3 regions of the Streptomyces sp. AgN23 genome follow, and region 3 is predicted to be linked to each of the others. Evidence: riboswitches for the same ligand, from Rfam matches in the RefSeq annotation. Region 3 holds a riboswitch; each other region holds the start of a gene.
What was found. Region 3 has a riboswitch for S-adenosylmethionine ahead of thrC (threonine synthase). Riboswitches for the same ligand answer to the same signal wherever they lie in the genome.
Positions count from the first base shown of each region.

Region 1: another riboswitch for S-adenosylmethionine. It lies ahead of AS97_RS14650 (aminotransferase class V-fold PLP-dependent enzyme); the one in region 3 lies ahead of thrC (threonine synthase).
Region 2: another riboswitch for S-adenosylmethionine. It lies ahead of AS97_RS40525 (glutathione S-transferase C-terminal domain-containing protein); the one in region 3 lies ahead of thrC (threonine synthase).

Region 1 is NZ_CP007153.1:3,336,882-3,341,452, reverse strand. Features, by position in the region: gene AS97_RS14660 (cytochrome bc complex cytochrome b subunit) at 1-637, shown strand, start outside; gene trpD (anthranilate phosphoribosyltransferase) at 803-1,876, shown strand; SAM riboswitch class IV at 1,972-2,090, shown strand; gene AS97_RS14650 (aminotransferase class V-fold PLP-dependent enzyme) at 2,295-3,683, shown strand; gene AS97_RS14645 (Lrp/AsnC ligand binding domain-containing protein) at 3,807-4,088, opposite strand; gene AS97_RS14640 (rhomboid family intramembrane serine protease) at 4,085-4,571, opposite strand, start outside.
Region 2 is NZ_CP007153.1:9,355,067-9,359,637, reverse strand. Features, by position in the region: gene AS97_RS40535 (DNA-formamidopyrimidine glycosylase family protein) at 1-570, opposite strand, end outside; gene AS97_RS40530 (PP2C family protein-serine/threonine phosphatase) at 654-1,799, shown strand; SAM riboswitch class IV at 1,886-2,032, shown strand; gene AS97_RS40525 (glutathione S-transferase C-terminal domain-containing protein) at 2,363-3,208, shown strand; gene AS97_RS40520 (Mut7-C RNAse domain-containing protein) at 3,289-4,032, opposite strand; gene AS97_RS40515 (ribonuclease BN) at 4,177-4,571, opposite strand, start outside.
Region 3 is NZ_CP007153.1:4,954,404-4,958,974, reverse strand. Features, by position in the region: gene AS97_RS21270 (trehalose-6-phosphate synthase) at 1-1,235, opposite strand, end outside; gene AS97_RS21265 (glucosyl-3-phosphoglycerate synthase) at 1,355-2,302, opposite strand; SAM riboswitch class I at 2,496-2,637, shown strand; gene thrC (threonine synthase) at 2,656-3,957, shown strand; gene AS97_RS21255 (MoaD/ThiS family protein) at 3,954-4,232, shown strand.

The DNA of each region.
Region 1 (4,571 bases), 1.6 Mb from region 3:
GCTCGTCCTGGGCGTGTTCATCCCGATCGTGCTCTTCCCGCTGGTCCTGTTCGCGATCGGGCTCTACCCGTTCATCGAGTCCTGGATCACCGGCGACAAGCGTGAGCACCACATCCTGGACCGCCCGCGCAACGCCCCGACCCGGACGGCCTTCGGTGTCGCCTGGCTGACCGCGTACTTCGTGATGCTGATCGGTGGCGGTAACGACCTGTGGGCCACCCACTTCCACCTGTCGATCAACTCGATCACGTGGTTCGTGCGGATCGGCTTCTTCGCCGGCCCGGTCCTGGCGTTCATCGCCACCAAGCGGATCTGCCTCGGCCTCCAGCGGCGCGACCGCGACAAGGTGCTGCACGGCCGTGAGACCGGCATCATCAAGCGGCTGCCGCACGGTGAGTTCGTCGAGGTCCACGAGCCGCTCGCGCAGGAGCAGCTGCATATGCTGACCCAGCACGAGCAGCCCGAGCCCTACGAGATCGGCCCCGAGACCGACGAGAACGGGGTCAAGCGGAAGGTGACGCCCGCGCAGCGGATCCGTTCGAAGCTCTCCAAGGGCTATTACGGCGAGGACAACGTCATTCCGAAGCCGACCCGCGAGGAGTACCACGAGATCACCAGCGGCCACGGCCACCACTGATCTCCGCCGTACCGCTCTCGCACGTCAGCTGACGCCACAGACCAGGGCCCCGGCCCGGACCACACGGTCCGGCCGGGGCCCTGGTCGTGCTGCCGATAGGCTGGCGGCGGGCCGCTGACGTGCGCGGCCCCTTCCCTGCCCACCCCACGGATCCAGGAGCGGACCATGGACGTTGTGACCCCCGCCGGAGGCGACAGCACCGCGACGGCCCGCACCTGGCCGGACGTACTGACCTCGCTGATCGCCGGCCGGGACCTCGATGCCGACGACACCGCCTGGGCCATGGACCGGATCATGCGGGGCGAGGCCACCGACGCCCAGATCGCCGGTTTCGCGATCGCGCTGCGCTCCAAGGGCGAGACGGTCTCCGAGGTGGCCGGTCTGGTGCGGGCCATGTACGACCACGCCAAGGTGATCGAGGTGCCCGGGGAGACCGTGGACATCGTCGGCACCGGCGGCGACCGCGCCAAGACCGTCAATATCTCCACCATGTCCGCGCTGGTCGTCGCCGGTACCGGCGCGCGGGTCGTCAAGCACGGCAACCGCGCCTCGTCCTCCGCCAGCGGCGCCTCCGATGTGCTGGAGAAGCTCGGCGTCAACCTGGACATCACCCCGGAGCGGGTGGTGGAGGTCGCGGAGGAGGCGGGGATCACCTTCTGCTTCGCGGTGAAGTTCCACCCGTCGCTGCGGCATGTCGCCTCGGCCCGCCGCGAGCTGGGCGTCGCCACCCCGTTCAACCTGCTCGGCCCGCTGACCAACCCGGCGCGGGTGAAGTGCCAGGCCACCGGGGTCGCCGACGCCCGGATGGCGCCCATCATCGCCGGGGTGCTGGCCGAGCGGGGCTCCACCGCGCTGGTCGTCCGCGGTGACGACGGGCTGGACGAACTGACCGTGACCACCACCTCCCAGGTGTGGGAGGTCCGGGGCGGCGCCGTGCGCCAGGAGACCCTCGACCCGCGGGACGTGGGCATCGAGCGGGCCCCCGTGGAAGCCCTGCGCGGCGCGGACGCCTCGTACAACGCCGATGTCGCCCGCCGTCTGCTGGCGGGCGAGCGGGGCCCGGTCCGGGACGCGGTGCTGCTGAACTCGGCGGCGGCGCTGGTGGCGCTCGAACCGGAGCCGGGGGACAAGCCCCTGGCGGAGCGGATCGCGGCGGGTGTCGCGCGGGCCGCCGAGTCGATCGACTCGGGCGCGGCGCGCGACGTCCTGGAGCGGTGGGTACGGGCCACCCACGCCTAGGCGTTGCCCTTACGGCGCCCATGTTCCGTCCGTGTCCTGTCCGGGATGCGGACAGGGTGTGGGCGCCGCCGTACGGCATGGCATACTCCTGCCCAGGTCACGAGTGACAGCGACTACGGCCCCGGCCCGCTGTCCGGCAACCCTCCGTCCGTGGCGGGGTGCCCCGGGTGATGACCAGGCCGCCTGGCAGCGAGGCCGGCGGCAAGCGCGGACCCCTCGCACTAGGGGTCCTGGTGGTCGAGGGAGTTCTTCCGTGATGCAGCGAATGCGCTAGGGCCGAGCGGCCCGTTTTCCCTCCTGTGCTCCGCGCGGTGGTGCCGTGCGTCGAGCGCTTTCCCGCGCCCTGATGGCGGGCTCACCGCCGTCCTCGTGCGCGTTACGCATTCCCACGCCTTCGACCCTCCCGGGAGACTTCGCCATGTCCGCGCGCCCTTCTGCCACCGCCTCCGCCGCCTCCGCCGATTCCGCCGCCTGTGAGCCGCTGCCCGTGCTGGGCAGCGATGTCCTGGTGCCCCTGGTCACCGGCGGCGAGGTGACCTACGCGGCGCTCGACTACGCCGCCAGCGCCCCCGCGCTGCGGCGGGTCTGGGACGACATCGCCGCCTACGCGCCCTACTACGGCAGCGTGCACCGCGGGGCGGGCTACCTCTCGCAGCTGTCCACCGACCTCTTCGAGAACAGCCGTAAGGACGTCGCCGCCTTCCTCGGCTGCCGCGAGGACGACCAGGTCGTCTTCACCCGCTCCACCACCGATTCGCTCAACCTCCTGGCCGCCGTGGCGCCGCGGGGCACCGAGGTCTTCGTCTTCGAGACCGAGCACCACGCCTCGCTGCTGCCCTGGGAGCAGCGGGAGGACGTCACCGTCCGCTACCTCAGCGCCCCGCGCTCCCCGCGGCAGGCGGTGGAGACGCTGGAGCAGGCGCTCGCGGGGCGCGCCAAGGGCCCGGCGCTGGTCTGCGTGACCGGCGCGTCCAACGTGACCGGTGAGCTGTGGCCGGTGCGGGAGCTGGCCGCGGCCGCGCACGCACACGGCGCCCGTATCGTCCTGGACGCCGCGCAGCTTGCCCCGCACCACCCCGTGGACATCGCGGAGGCGGACGTCGACTGGGTGGCCTTCTCCGGGCACAAGCTGTACGCGCCCTTCGGCGCCGGTGTGCTGGCCGGGCGGGCGGACTGGCTGCGGGAGGCCCGGCCGTATCTGGCGGGCGGTGGCGCCAGCCGTAAGGTGACGCGCAGGGACGACGGCGGGGTCGACGTCGAGTGGCACACCACCGCCGCCCGGCACGAGGCGGGCTCGCCGAACGTCATCGGCGTCTACGCGATCGCGTCGGCGTGCAGGGCGCTGACCGAGGCCGGTTTCGAGGGCCTGGTCGCCCGTGAGCGGCGGCTGATCGAAAAGGTGCGGGCGGGGCTGGCCGAGGTGCCCGAGGTGCGGGTGCTCTCGCTCTTCGGCGACGACGCCCCCCGGGTCGGCGTGCTGTCGTTCGTGGTGGAGGGCTGGAACAGCTCCCACTTCGCGGCGGCGCTCTCCGCGGAGTACGGCATCGGCGTACGCGACGGGCTCTTCTGCGCGCATCCGCTGGTCCGCACCCTGCTGGACAGCGAGCCCGACGAGCCGGGCGAATGCGGTGCGCCCGAGGCCGCGCCGGGGGAGCGCTCGCTGAACGCGATCCGGGTCAGCTTCGGGGCGGGCACCCCGGACGAGCATGTCGAGCGGTTCGTCGGCGCCGTGAAGGAGCTGGTACGCGAGGGTGCCCGGTGGAGCTACCGCACCGAGGACGGCCGCTGCGTCCCGGACCGCGGCTGAGCCCGCTGGGCCCCGGGGCTGCTGGGGGCTGAGGGAGCGAGCCGCCGGGCCCCGGGGGATCCGGGGGCTGAGGGCGCCTCTGGGCCCCGCGGATGCCGGGATGCAGGTGCCGGAAGTGTGGCGCTAGCCGTCCAGGCCGATCGCGAACGCCGCCTCGAGGTCGTGCTGGGAGTACGTCCGGAAGGCGATGTGCGTCTCGGTCGAGGCCACCCCCGGCAGCTTGCTGATCTGGCCGGTGATGATGTCCGCGAGGTCGTCGTGCCGGGCCACCCGCACCATCGCGATCAGATCGTGCGCGCCGGTGACCGAGTAGACCTCGCTCACGTTCTCCAGCGCGGCGATTTTCTCGGCGGTCTCCGGAATCCGGTCCACGCTGGTCTTGATGAGCACGATCGAAGTGATCACGGCTGGCTTTCTCCCTCACTCGCCCTGGCTGCGCCGCCCACTCTAGTCGTCCTCCCGAACCGCCCCCACGCGTAGAGAAAGCCGAGCGTGAAGCCCACGAGATGGGCGAGATAGGCGACGCCGGGGCGGTCGTCGGCCTGCCGGGCGGCCAGCCACTGGAGGGCCACCCAGAAGATCAGCACCGCCCAGGCCGGAAAGCGCAGCGGTAGAAAGAACAGAAAGGGAAAGAGACTGGTCACCCTGGCTCGGGGAAACAGCCACAAGAAGGCTCCGAGCACTCCGGAAATGGACCCGGAGGCACCCACCAGGGTCTGGGCGGAGTCGGCGTGCGCGGCGGCGTAGCCGAGCAGGGCCAGATAGCCCGTGACGAGGTAGAAGACGGCGAACTGGACTCGTCCCATCCGCTCCTCGGTCATCGCCCCGAAGACGTAGAGAAACAGCATGTTGCCGAGCAGATGCAGCCAGTTTCCGTGCACGAACAGC
Region 2 (4,571 bases), 4.4 Mb from region 3:
CGCGTTGGCCGGCCGCCGCGGGTGGATCCGGGCCCGCCACAGGATCTCGTCGCCGAGCAGGTTGCCGAGCCCGGCGATCACGGTCTGGTCGGTCAGGGTGGCCTTGACGCGTCCGCGCCGCCCCGCCAGCAGCCGGTCGAGATCGGCCCGGCTCAGGGAGAGGGCGTCCGGGCCCTGATCGCCGAGGATCCGGTCGACGTCGGCGTCGGTGGCGGCGAGCCAGATGCCCTGAAGTTTGCGCTGGTCCTCGTAGCCGAGGCGGTGGCCGTCGTCGAGGTCGAAGGCGACGCGCTCGAACCGGCCGGCCGGTTCGGATTCCGCCCCGCAGACCAGCCGCCCGGTCATGCCGAAGTGCACCACGACCGTGGGCCCGTCGGTGGGGGCGATCAGCCACTTGCCGTGGCGGCGCGGTGCGGCGAAGCGGCGGCCCTTGAGATCGCGCTTCAGCCGCCGCGCGGTCACCCCGTGCAGCACCCCCGCATCGGCCACCTCCGCCCGCTCGACGCGGTGGCCCTGGGCGCAGGAGGCCAGCGTTCGCCGGAACCCCTCGACATCCGGTAGCTCGGGCATAGCGTCAGGCTACGCCCGGGGCCTCCGTCGCGCGTTACGGAGAACCACCCCCTTGGGGGCTTTCATCAGATAAAGTCCAAGTTATGCGATTCATGCGCTTCGCCCCGGGGGCGAGCGGTCGCAGCCATACGCTGTTCGCGGTCATACGGTGTCTGCCGTTCCTGGTCCTGGCGGCGGTGCTCAGCATTGAGCTCTCCCCCGCGCACACCCTCTACACCGGCCCCCTGCTCTCCCCGGCGCCGGCGCTGGCGGCGGTGACCATGGGGCCGTTCGGCACCGGCGGTGTGGCGCTGGCGGCCACCGCGGTGAGCGCGATCACCGCCACCCACAACGGCGTGTGGGGCACCGAGGTGGTGTACGCGAATCTGCTGGCCCTGCTGGTGGTGGCGGTGGCGAGCGTGGCGACCAGCGCGGTGCGGGTGCGCCGGGACCGCGAGCTGGCCCATATCCGCCGGATCGCCGAGGTCTCCCAGAACGTGGTGCTACGGCCACTGCCCGCCCGGATCGGTGCCGTGAACACCGCCAGCGTCTATATGGCGGCCGAGCGCGGAGCGCAGATCGGCGGGGACCTCTACGAGGCGATGTGCACCCGCTACGGAGTGCGGCTGATCGTCGGCGATGTGCGGGGAAAGGGGCTGGCCGCGGTGCGGTCCGCCGCGGCCGTGGTGGGCGCCTTCCGGGAGGCGGTGCACTACGAGCAGGACCTGTCCGAGGTGATGCACCGCTGTGCGGCCGCGCTGGCGCGCGAGTACGAGCTGCTGGACCGCTCCCAGCTCCAGGACCCGCAGGAGCTGGAGGAGCAGTTCGTCACCGTCCTCCTCGCCCAGGTGTCGGACGAGTCGCTGGTCGAGCTGATCAACCGCGGCCATCCGCCGCCCCTGGTGATGCGCGAGCGCAAGGTGCGCTCCCTGGACCCGGCGCGCCCGCTGCCGCCGCTCGGCCTGGAGGAGTTCCTCGGCCCTCCCCCGATCCGCGCCGAGACCTTTCCGTTCCTCCCCGGTGACCGGCTGTTGCTGCACACCGACGGCGTGGTCGAGGCCCGCAACCACTACAACGAGTTCTTCCCGCTGCACCGGACCATGGAGACGCTGGACGGCGCCACCCCGGGCGAGTACCTGGACCGGCTGCGCCACGCCCTGGTCCGGCATGCCGAGGGACGGCTGGCGGACGACGCGGCCATGGTCCTCATCGAGCGCGCCATCGGCGGCACGCGGCGGCCGTTCCCCTGAGCGGGCATCCACCGTGCCGTCGGCCCGTGTTGGCCACTTCGGCATGGGTTGACGCCCTCGCGGAGCGCGACGACACTGTCAGGGACGGTCACGATTGTCAGCGCCCACCGTGCGGAACCCCCGCTCAGATGGGTCATCGGCCCCGGCTCGCTGACAGGCAACCCTTCTCCCGCGACGGGGTGCCCCCGGGTGACGACCAGGTTCCGTCGGCGTGGACGGGACAAGCGCGGTCTCGCTGCCTCGCGAGCCCCCGATGATGGGATCGGTGAGATGCCCAGGACCGACAGCGACGGGGACGGCGCCCGTCGGCGTCCCCGGCCGTGGTCCCCGCTCCGCCGTCTTCACCTCCTGACCAGGCGTCTCCACATCGACCTGCTGCGCATCTGCAGCGCCGCCAGTCCAGCCGTCTGAATCGACGCGGTCACCGAGCGCGGCCCAGCGCGCCGGGGTCGGGGATCTCCCGGCACCCTCCCGGCGAACGCGCCACGCTGGCTTCCCTTCCGTCGCGCCATCGGCGCCGCCCAGACCGGCGGGCCGGGGCTCCGTCCTTGCCTTGGAGAGCCATGTCCGAGACGTTTCCGATCAGTTCAGGTCCTGCCGCTCTTCTCGATCCCGACCCCTGCCCGCCCGGCCCCCGGATCGCCCCGCCCGCTGCGCCGCACCGCTTCCGCAGCCGCATCGGCGTCGACCTCGCCGGTGGCTTCTATCCGGTGCCGCATCGGTATCGGCTCTACCTCTCCGCGAGCTGTCCGCTCTCGCTGCGCGTCTCGATCACCCTCGATCTGCTCGGGCTGCGGGACACCGTCGCCACCACCCTCGTCGGCCCCCCGGACGACACCCCCGAAGCGTTCGCCGCACTGCGCGGGGCCTACGAGGCCACCTGGCACCGCTACGGCGGACCGGTGGACGCGCCTGCCCTCTGCGACGGCTGGACCGGGCGTGTCGTCAGCAACCACACGCCCGACATCCTGCGCGACCTCGCCGGCCAGCTGAGCAACCATGGCGGACCGGGGCGTCCCCGGCTGCGCCCGGCGCCCCGCGCCACGGACATCGACGCCCTCCGGGAACTCCTCGACGAGGACATCACCCACGCCGCGTGGCAGGCCTGGACGGCGCACGAGGCGCAGTGCCGGGACGTCTCGCTGGAGCGGCTGCTGACCGCCCTCGGCCGGCTCGACCGCAGGCTGGCTGTCGCACCGTACGCACTGGGCGACGAGCTGACCGCCGCCGATGTGGACCTGTGGGTGGCCCTCGTCCAGCTCGACACCGAGCACCGGCTCCACCTGGACGCCGACGCGGCCCAGCGGGTCTCCCGCCATGAGCAGCTGCGCGCCTATGTGCGGCGGCTGCACGACCATCCGGCCTTCCACACCACGATTCCGGAGGCCCTCCAGGACGACGTGTCCTGAGCGTGCGTCCCGGACCAGGCGCCCTGTCCGGCGGCTCGGCGCAGGACAGGGCGGCCCGACTCAGGACAGGCCGGCCCGGCTCAGGACAGGGCGGCCCGGGCGTCGCCGAACTCGCTCATCGCCCCGGACACGATGGCCTCCAGCCGGGCGTGGTGGGCGCCGCGCCAGTAGACCCGCTCGCAGACCGTGCAGCGGGCGAAGACCTCATACGTGCGCCGGGTGCCGTGCTGGAGCAGCTCCCGGACCGACTCCTTGTCGGCGTCCTCCAGCGGGCCGTTGCAGGCGGTGCAGCGGGTCCAGGGCGCCAGGCTCGGGGTGAACCGGCCGAGGACGTCCCGCAGTTGCTCATCCGGGCGGTCGCTGTAGACATACGCCCCGGCCCACAGCTCACGGCGGCGCAGCAGCCCCCGGTCGCGGGAGAGCAGCACCCGGCGCTGGGCGGCGGAGCGCGCGGCCAGCTCAGGGTCGCCGATGTCCTCGCTCTCGTACGCGGCGTCCACGCCCAGCAGCCGCAGTCGGCGCGCGAGCGTGCCCAGGTGCACATCGAGCAGAAAGCGCAGCGGCGCGCCCGGCACCCGCTGCGGGCGGACGACCGGATGGACCTCCACGGTCTCCCCCGCGCTCGGCAGATGCGAGACGCCGGTCTCCTCGCCGTTCACCACCAGCCGGCCGACCTCGGTGAGCGGGACCCCGAGCGACTCGACGACATGGCCGAGGGTGGAGGCGCCGTCGGTGACCACGGCCGTCCAGGGTCGGCGCCGCTCCTGGACGGCGAAGAATCGCAGTTCAGGAGCGAGGCTGAGGTGAATCTCGGGTCCGTTCACACCGCCAGCATGCCAGGCGCGCCCGGCCCGAGGCGACGGCGTTTCGGGTCCGCCCCCGGGCTTGACGATCATGGAAGCGGTCACCGGCGGGAACGCGTCGCACCAGGGCCGCGGGCCACGCCCGCGTGATCGTCGGCGGGGGCGTCAGTCCGCCGGTGGGGCCGCCTTGGCCCGGTCGCGCCGCCGCTTGCGGCGCCAGGCCACCATCCGCAGATACTCCTCGTACAGCACCCGGCCCAGCAGCGCGCCGCCGAAGACCACATATCCGACGCCGACCAGCCAGGACTGGACGACCAGGACGGTGCCGACCGGACCGTAGGAGACGGCGTTGGAGGCGATCAGCGGGGAGAACACCAGCTGGGAGAAGACCCGCAGCCCCAGCAGCCCGACGCCGGTGGCCAGCGCGCCGGGCAGCAGGGCGCCCCAGCCGATCCGCCCGCCGAGCAGCAGCCGCTGCGACCACCAGAAGAACAGCACCGTGCCCAGCACCGCCACCAGCACCCGCGAGATGCCGGGCTCCAGATGGGCGGAGAGCAGCA
Region 3 (4,571 bases):
TCCTTGGCCACCAGGTTCATCCCGTCCCGGATGGGGTTGACCAGCGCCACGTCCGCCAGTCGGTAGGCCGCGAGCGACCGTGCGAAGTCGTCCTTCACATGCAGGGCGACCGGGGTCCAGCCCTCCGTGCCGTACTCGGCGTTGATCTCCTCCGCGATCCGCCGCACCCGCTCGGTGTAGTCGCGGTAGACCGCGAGGTCCTGGCGGGAGGGGTAGGCGAAGGCCACGTGCACCACGCGCTCGCGCCACTCGGGGTGGGTCTCCAGCAGCCGCCGGTAGGCCAGCAGCCCACGCACGATGTTCTTGGACAGCTCGGTGCGGTCCACCCGGACGATCGACTTCCGGCCCGGTCCGATCTGCGCCCGCAGACTGGTCAGCCGTTCGTCCACATCCGCCTGCCGCGACCGCTGCCGCAGGAAGTCCGCGTCCGCACCGAGGCCGTGGACGCCCAGCCGGGTCTCCCGCCCCTCGAAGCGCACGGCCGTCGCCGCGCCGTCGCCATTACCGTCGCCGTCGCCGTCGCCGTCCCGGACGATCTCCGCGCCCAGCACGGCCGCGCAGCAGTCGGCGAAGGCACCGGCCCAGCGCTCGGTGAGGAACGCGGCGCGGTCGCCGCCGAGGATGCCGCGCAGCACACCCGCCGCCACCTCGTCCGGCAGCAGCCGGTAGTAGTCCGGCGGGGCCCAGGGGGTGTGCGAGAAGTGACCGATCCGCAGATCGGGGCGGCGCTCGCGGAGCATCGCGGGCACCAGCGCCAGGTGGTAGTCCTGCACCAGGACGGCGGCCTCGTCCACCGCCTCCTCGGCGAGCGCGTCCGCGAAGGCCGCGTTATATGCCTCGTAGGCCGCCCACTGGTCGGCGAACTCCGCGTCGAAGACCGGCTCGACCGGGGTCTGGTAGAGCAGATGGTGGATGAACCACAGCACCGAATTGGCGATGCCGTTGTACGCGGCGGCGAAGACATCCGGTGCGATGTCGAGCATCCGCACCTGCTGGCCGCCGGTGTCACCGGGGTTCAGATGGCTGTCCCCGGCGCGCCGGGCCGCCGCGCGGTCACCCTCCCCGAGCGCCGCGCACACCCACACCGCGTTCGCGTCGGGGCCGATGGCGCTGAGGCCGGAGACCAGCCCGCCACCGCCGCGCCGGGCGGTGAGCGAGCCGTCCTCGCCCAGGGTGTACGAGACCGGACCGCGGTTGGACGCGACCAGGATCGGAGCGGTGCGCGGAACTGCCATGTCGCGAGCCTAGCCAGCCGAGACCCCGCGCAAACGTACGTACGGTTTCTTGCCCCGTAGGCGGTATGGGGCGGCCTGTTCCCGCCCGTGGGGGCTGTCGCGTGATACCCCGGGGGCGATCACGCCGCGCGCCGCTCCGCGTACTCCGGTATCTCGATCATCGGCGGCCGCTCCTCGGTGTCCACGTCCGTGGTGCGCGGCTCGAAGCCGGTCTCGCCCCGGTCGAACTGGGTCAGCCGCGGCCGCACCAAATGGCCCCGGGCCAGCCGCAGCTGCGCGGTGCGGTAGATCGCGGCCGCCATCCGGCCGAGCGCCAGCCCGTCCTGGTGGCGGTGTTTGCGCACCCCGATGTCCACCTGGCCGAGCGCGTCGAGACCCACCGTGTGCAGCGCGTCGACCAGCAGCCCCAGCTCGACCCCGTAGCCGACCGGGAAGGGCAGCCGCTCCAGCAGCGTGCGGCGCGCCGCGTACTCACCGCCCAGCGGCTGGACGAATCCGGCCAGCTGGGGCCAGTGCAGATTCAGCAGCGGGCGGGCGACCAGCTCGGTGACCCGGCCGCCCTGGCCCGCCACGTCGCCCAGCGGGCGGTCGTACATGCCCTTCACCAGCTGCAGCGCGGGGTCGGCCAGCAGCGGACCGACGATCCCCGAGACAAAGCGCGGATCGAATTCCCGCAGGTCGGCGTCGACGAAGCAGATGATGTCGCCGCGCGTGGCCAGCAGGGACCGCCACAGCACCTCGCCCTTGCCCGGCAGCGCGGGCAGCCGGGGCAGCAGCGAGTCGCGGGGGACGACGGTGGCGCCCGCCGCCGCGGCGACCTCGGCGGTGCGGTCCGTCGAGCCGGAGTCCAGCACCACCAGCTCGTCCACCAGCGGCGCCGCCTCGCTCATCAGCTCCCGGCGGATCGTCGCGGCGATCTCGCCGACCGTGGCCTCCTCGTTCAGGGCGGGCAGGACGACGCTCAGGGTCGTCGCCGTGGCCCGCTTCGCGTCCAGCAGGCGGTCCAGCGGCCGGTCGTCGGCCGACCAGGAGCGGTGCTTCAGCCAGCGCTCCACCTCTTCCAGCACCTGTGTCTCTCCCTGCCGTGGTCGCCTGTGATTCATCTCGCGCTTCGGACGGCTAGCTCAACCATCCGGGCCTTCGGTTACAGTCTTGAACAACGCACGAGACCGTCGTATGTCGGGGTCGACCTCGGTGTTTACCGAGGAAGCCCGTGATGATGCCGTGCTGACAAACGCCCGGGTCCGCCCGGCGCCATACCGCTCATCCAGAGGGGCAGAGGGAACGGCCCGTTGAAGCCCCGGCAACCCTCCAGCTGATCTCGCATTCCGCAGCGAGGCTCCCAGCTCGGGAAGGTGCCAATTCCGTCTCGTGACGAAATGCGTCGCGAGGAAGATGAGGAGAAAGGGCCTCGCCATCCATGGCTGTGCAGTCAGTAGAAAGCTCAACCGCGTCCCCCGCCTCCGACGCCTCCGGTGCCTTCGGTCCCGCCATCGCATTGTCCTGCCGGGAGTGCGGTGAGCGGTTCGAGCTGGGCCCGATCTTCGCGTGTGAGGTCTGTTTCGGGCCGCTGGAGGTCGCGTACGAGCTGCCGGCCGGCGACCCGGAGGAGCTGCGCCGGCGGATCGAGGCCGGTCCGAACAGCATCTGGCGCTATGCCCCGCTGCTGCCCGTCCCCGCGGACGTGGCGGACCTGCCCAGCCTGCACCCGGGTTTCACCCAGCTGGTCAAGGCCGACAACCTCGCCCGTGAGCTGGGCGTCACCGGTGAGCTGCACATCAAGGACGACTCCGGCAACCCCACCCACTCCTTCAAGGACCGGGTCGTCGCCATCGCCGTCCAGGCCGCCCGCACCTTCGGCTTCACCACGCTCTCCTGCTCCTCCACCGGCAACCTCGCCGGCGCGGTCGGCGCCGCGGCCGCCCGGGCGGGCTTCCGCTCCTGCGTCTTCATCCCGCACGACCTGGAGGCCGGCAAGGTCGTCATGGCCGCGGTCTACGGCGGTGAGCTGGTCGGCATCGAGGGCACCTACGACGACGTCAACCGCTTCTGCAGCGAGCTGATCGGCGACCCGGTCGGCGAGGGCTGGGGCTTCGTCAACGTCAATCTGCGGCCGTACTACGGCGAGGGCTCCAAGACCCTGGCGTACGAGATCTGCGAGCAGCTCGGCTGGCGGCTGCCCGACCAGATCGTCATCCCGATCGCCTCCGGCTCCCAGCTCACCAAGATCGACAAGGGACTGAAGGAGCTGATCGCGATCGGTCTGGTCGAGGACAAGCCCTACAAGATCTTCGGCGCCCAGGCCGAGGGCTGCTCCCCGGTCTCCGCCGCCTTCAAGGCCGGCCATGACGTCGTCCGGCCGCAGAAGCCGCAGACCATCGCCAAGTCGCTGGCCATCGGCAACCCCGCGGACGGCCCGTACGTCCTCGACATCGCCCGCCGTACGGGCGGCGCGGTGGAGGACGTGAACGACGAGCAGATCGTCGACGCGATCAAGCTGCTCGCCCGCACCGAGGGGATCTTCGCGGAGACCGCGGGCGGGGTGACCGTCGGCGTGACCAAGAAGCTGATCGAGGACGGTCTGCTCGACCCGTCCCTGACGACCGTCGTGCTCAACACCGGCGACGGCCTCAAGACCCTCGACGCGGTGGCCCCCACCACGGGTCCCTCCGCCATCATCCGCCCCACCCTTGAGTCGTTCCGAGAGGCTGGTCTCGCATGAGCGTCAACGTCCGAATCCCGACCATCCTGCGCACGTACACCGCCGGTCAGGCCGAGGTCCCCGCCGAGGGCGCGACCCTCGCCGAGGTCCTGGCGGATCTGGAGAAGAACCACCAGGGCATCGCGGCCCGCGTCCTGGACGACACCGGCAAGCTCCGCCGCTTCGTCAACGTCTACGTCAACGACGACGACGTCCGCTTCGCCGACGGCCTGGCCACGGCGACCCCGGACGGTGCCGGGATCTCGATCATCCCGGCGGTCGCGGGCGGCTGCTGACCCCGCGTCCACCCTCCTCACCTTTGGCATCGCCCCGTCCGGGGACAACCGGACGGGGCGATTCCGTGTGTGGAATCGCGATACAGTTGCCCGGATTCCCCGATGGCCCCCGGGCCGGAACCACATATGAGAACTCGTCAAGTTGTGCGTAAAGTGTGAGCGCGAATTGCCGGGTTGGTTCCCTATGTCCCGCCCGGCTTGCCCGAACTTCACATAAATCCTCACTTTTAACCGTTCGGCCGTGCCCAGAATTCTCGTCCGATTGACCTGTTGCAGAGGGCGTTGGGACGGATACATTCAGCGGCGGTCGACGCGTTCCGGCGCACACCCCCCACATCC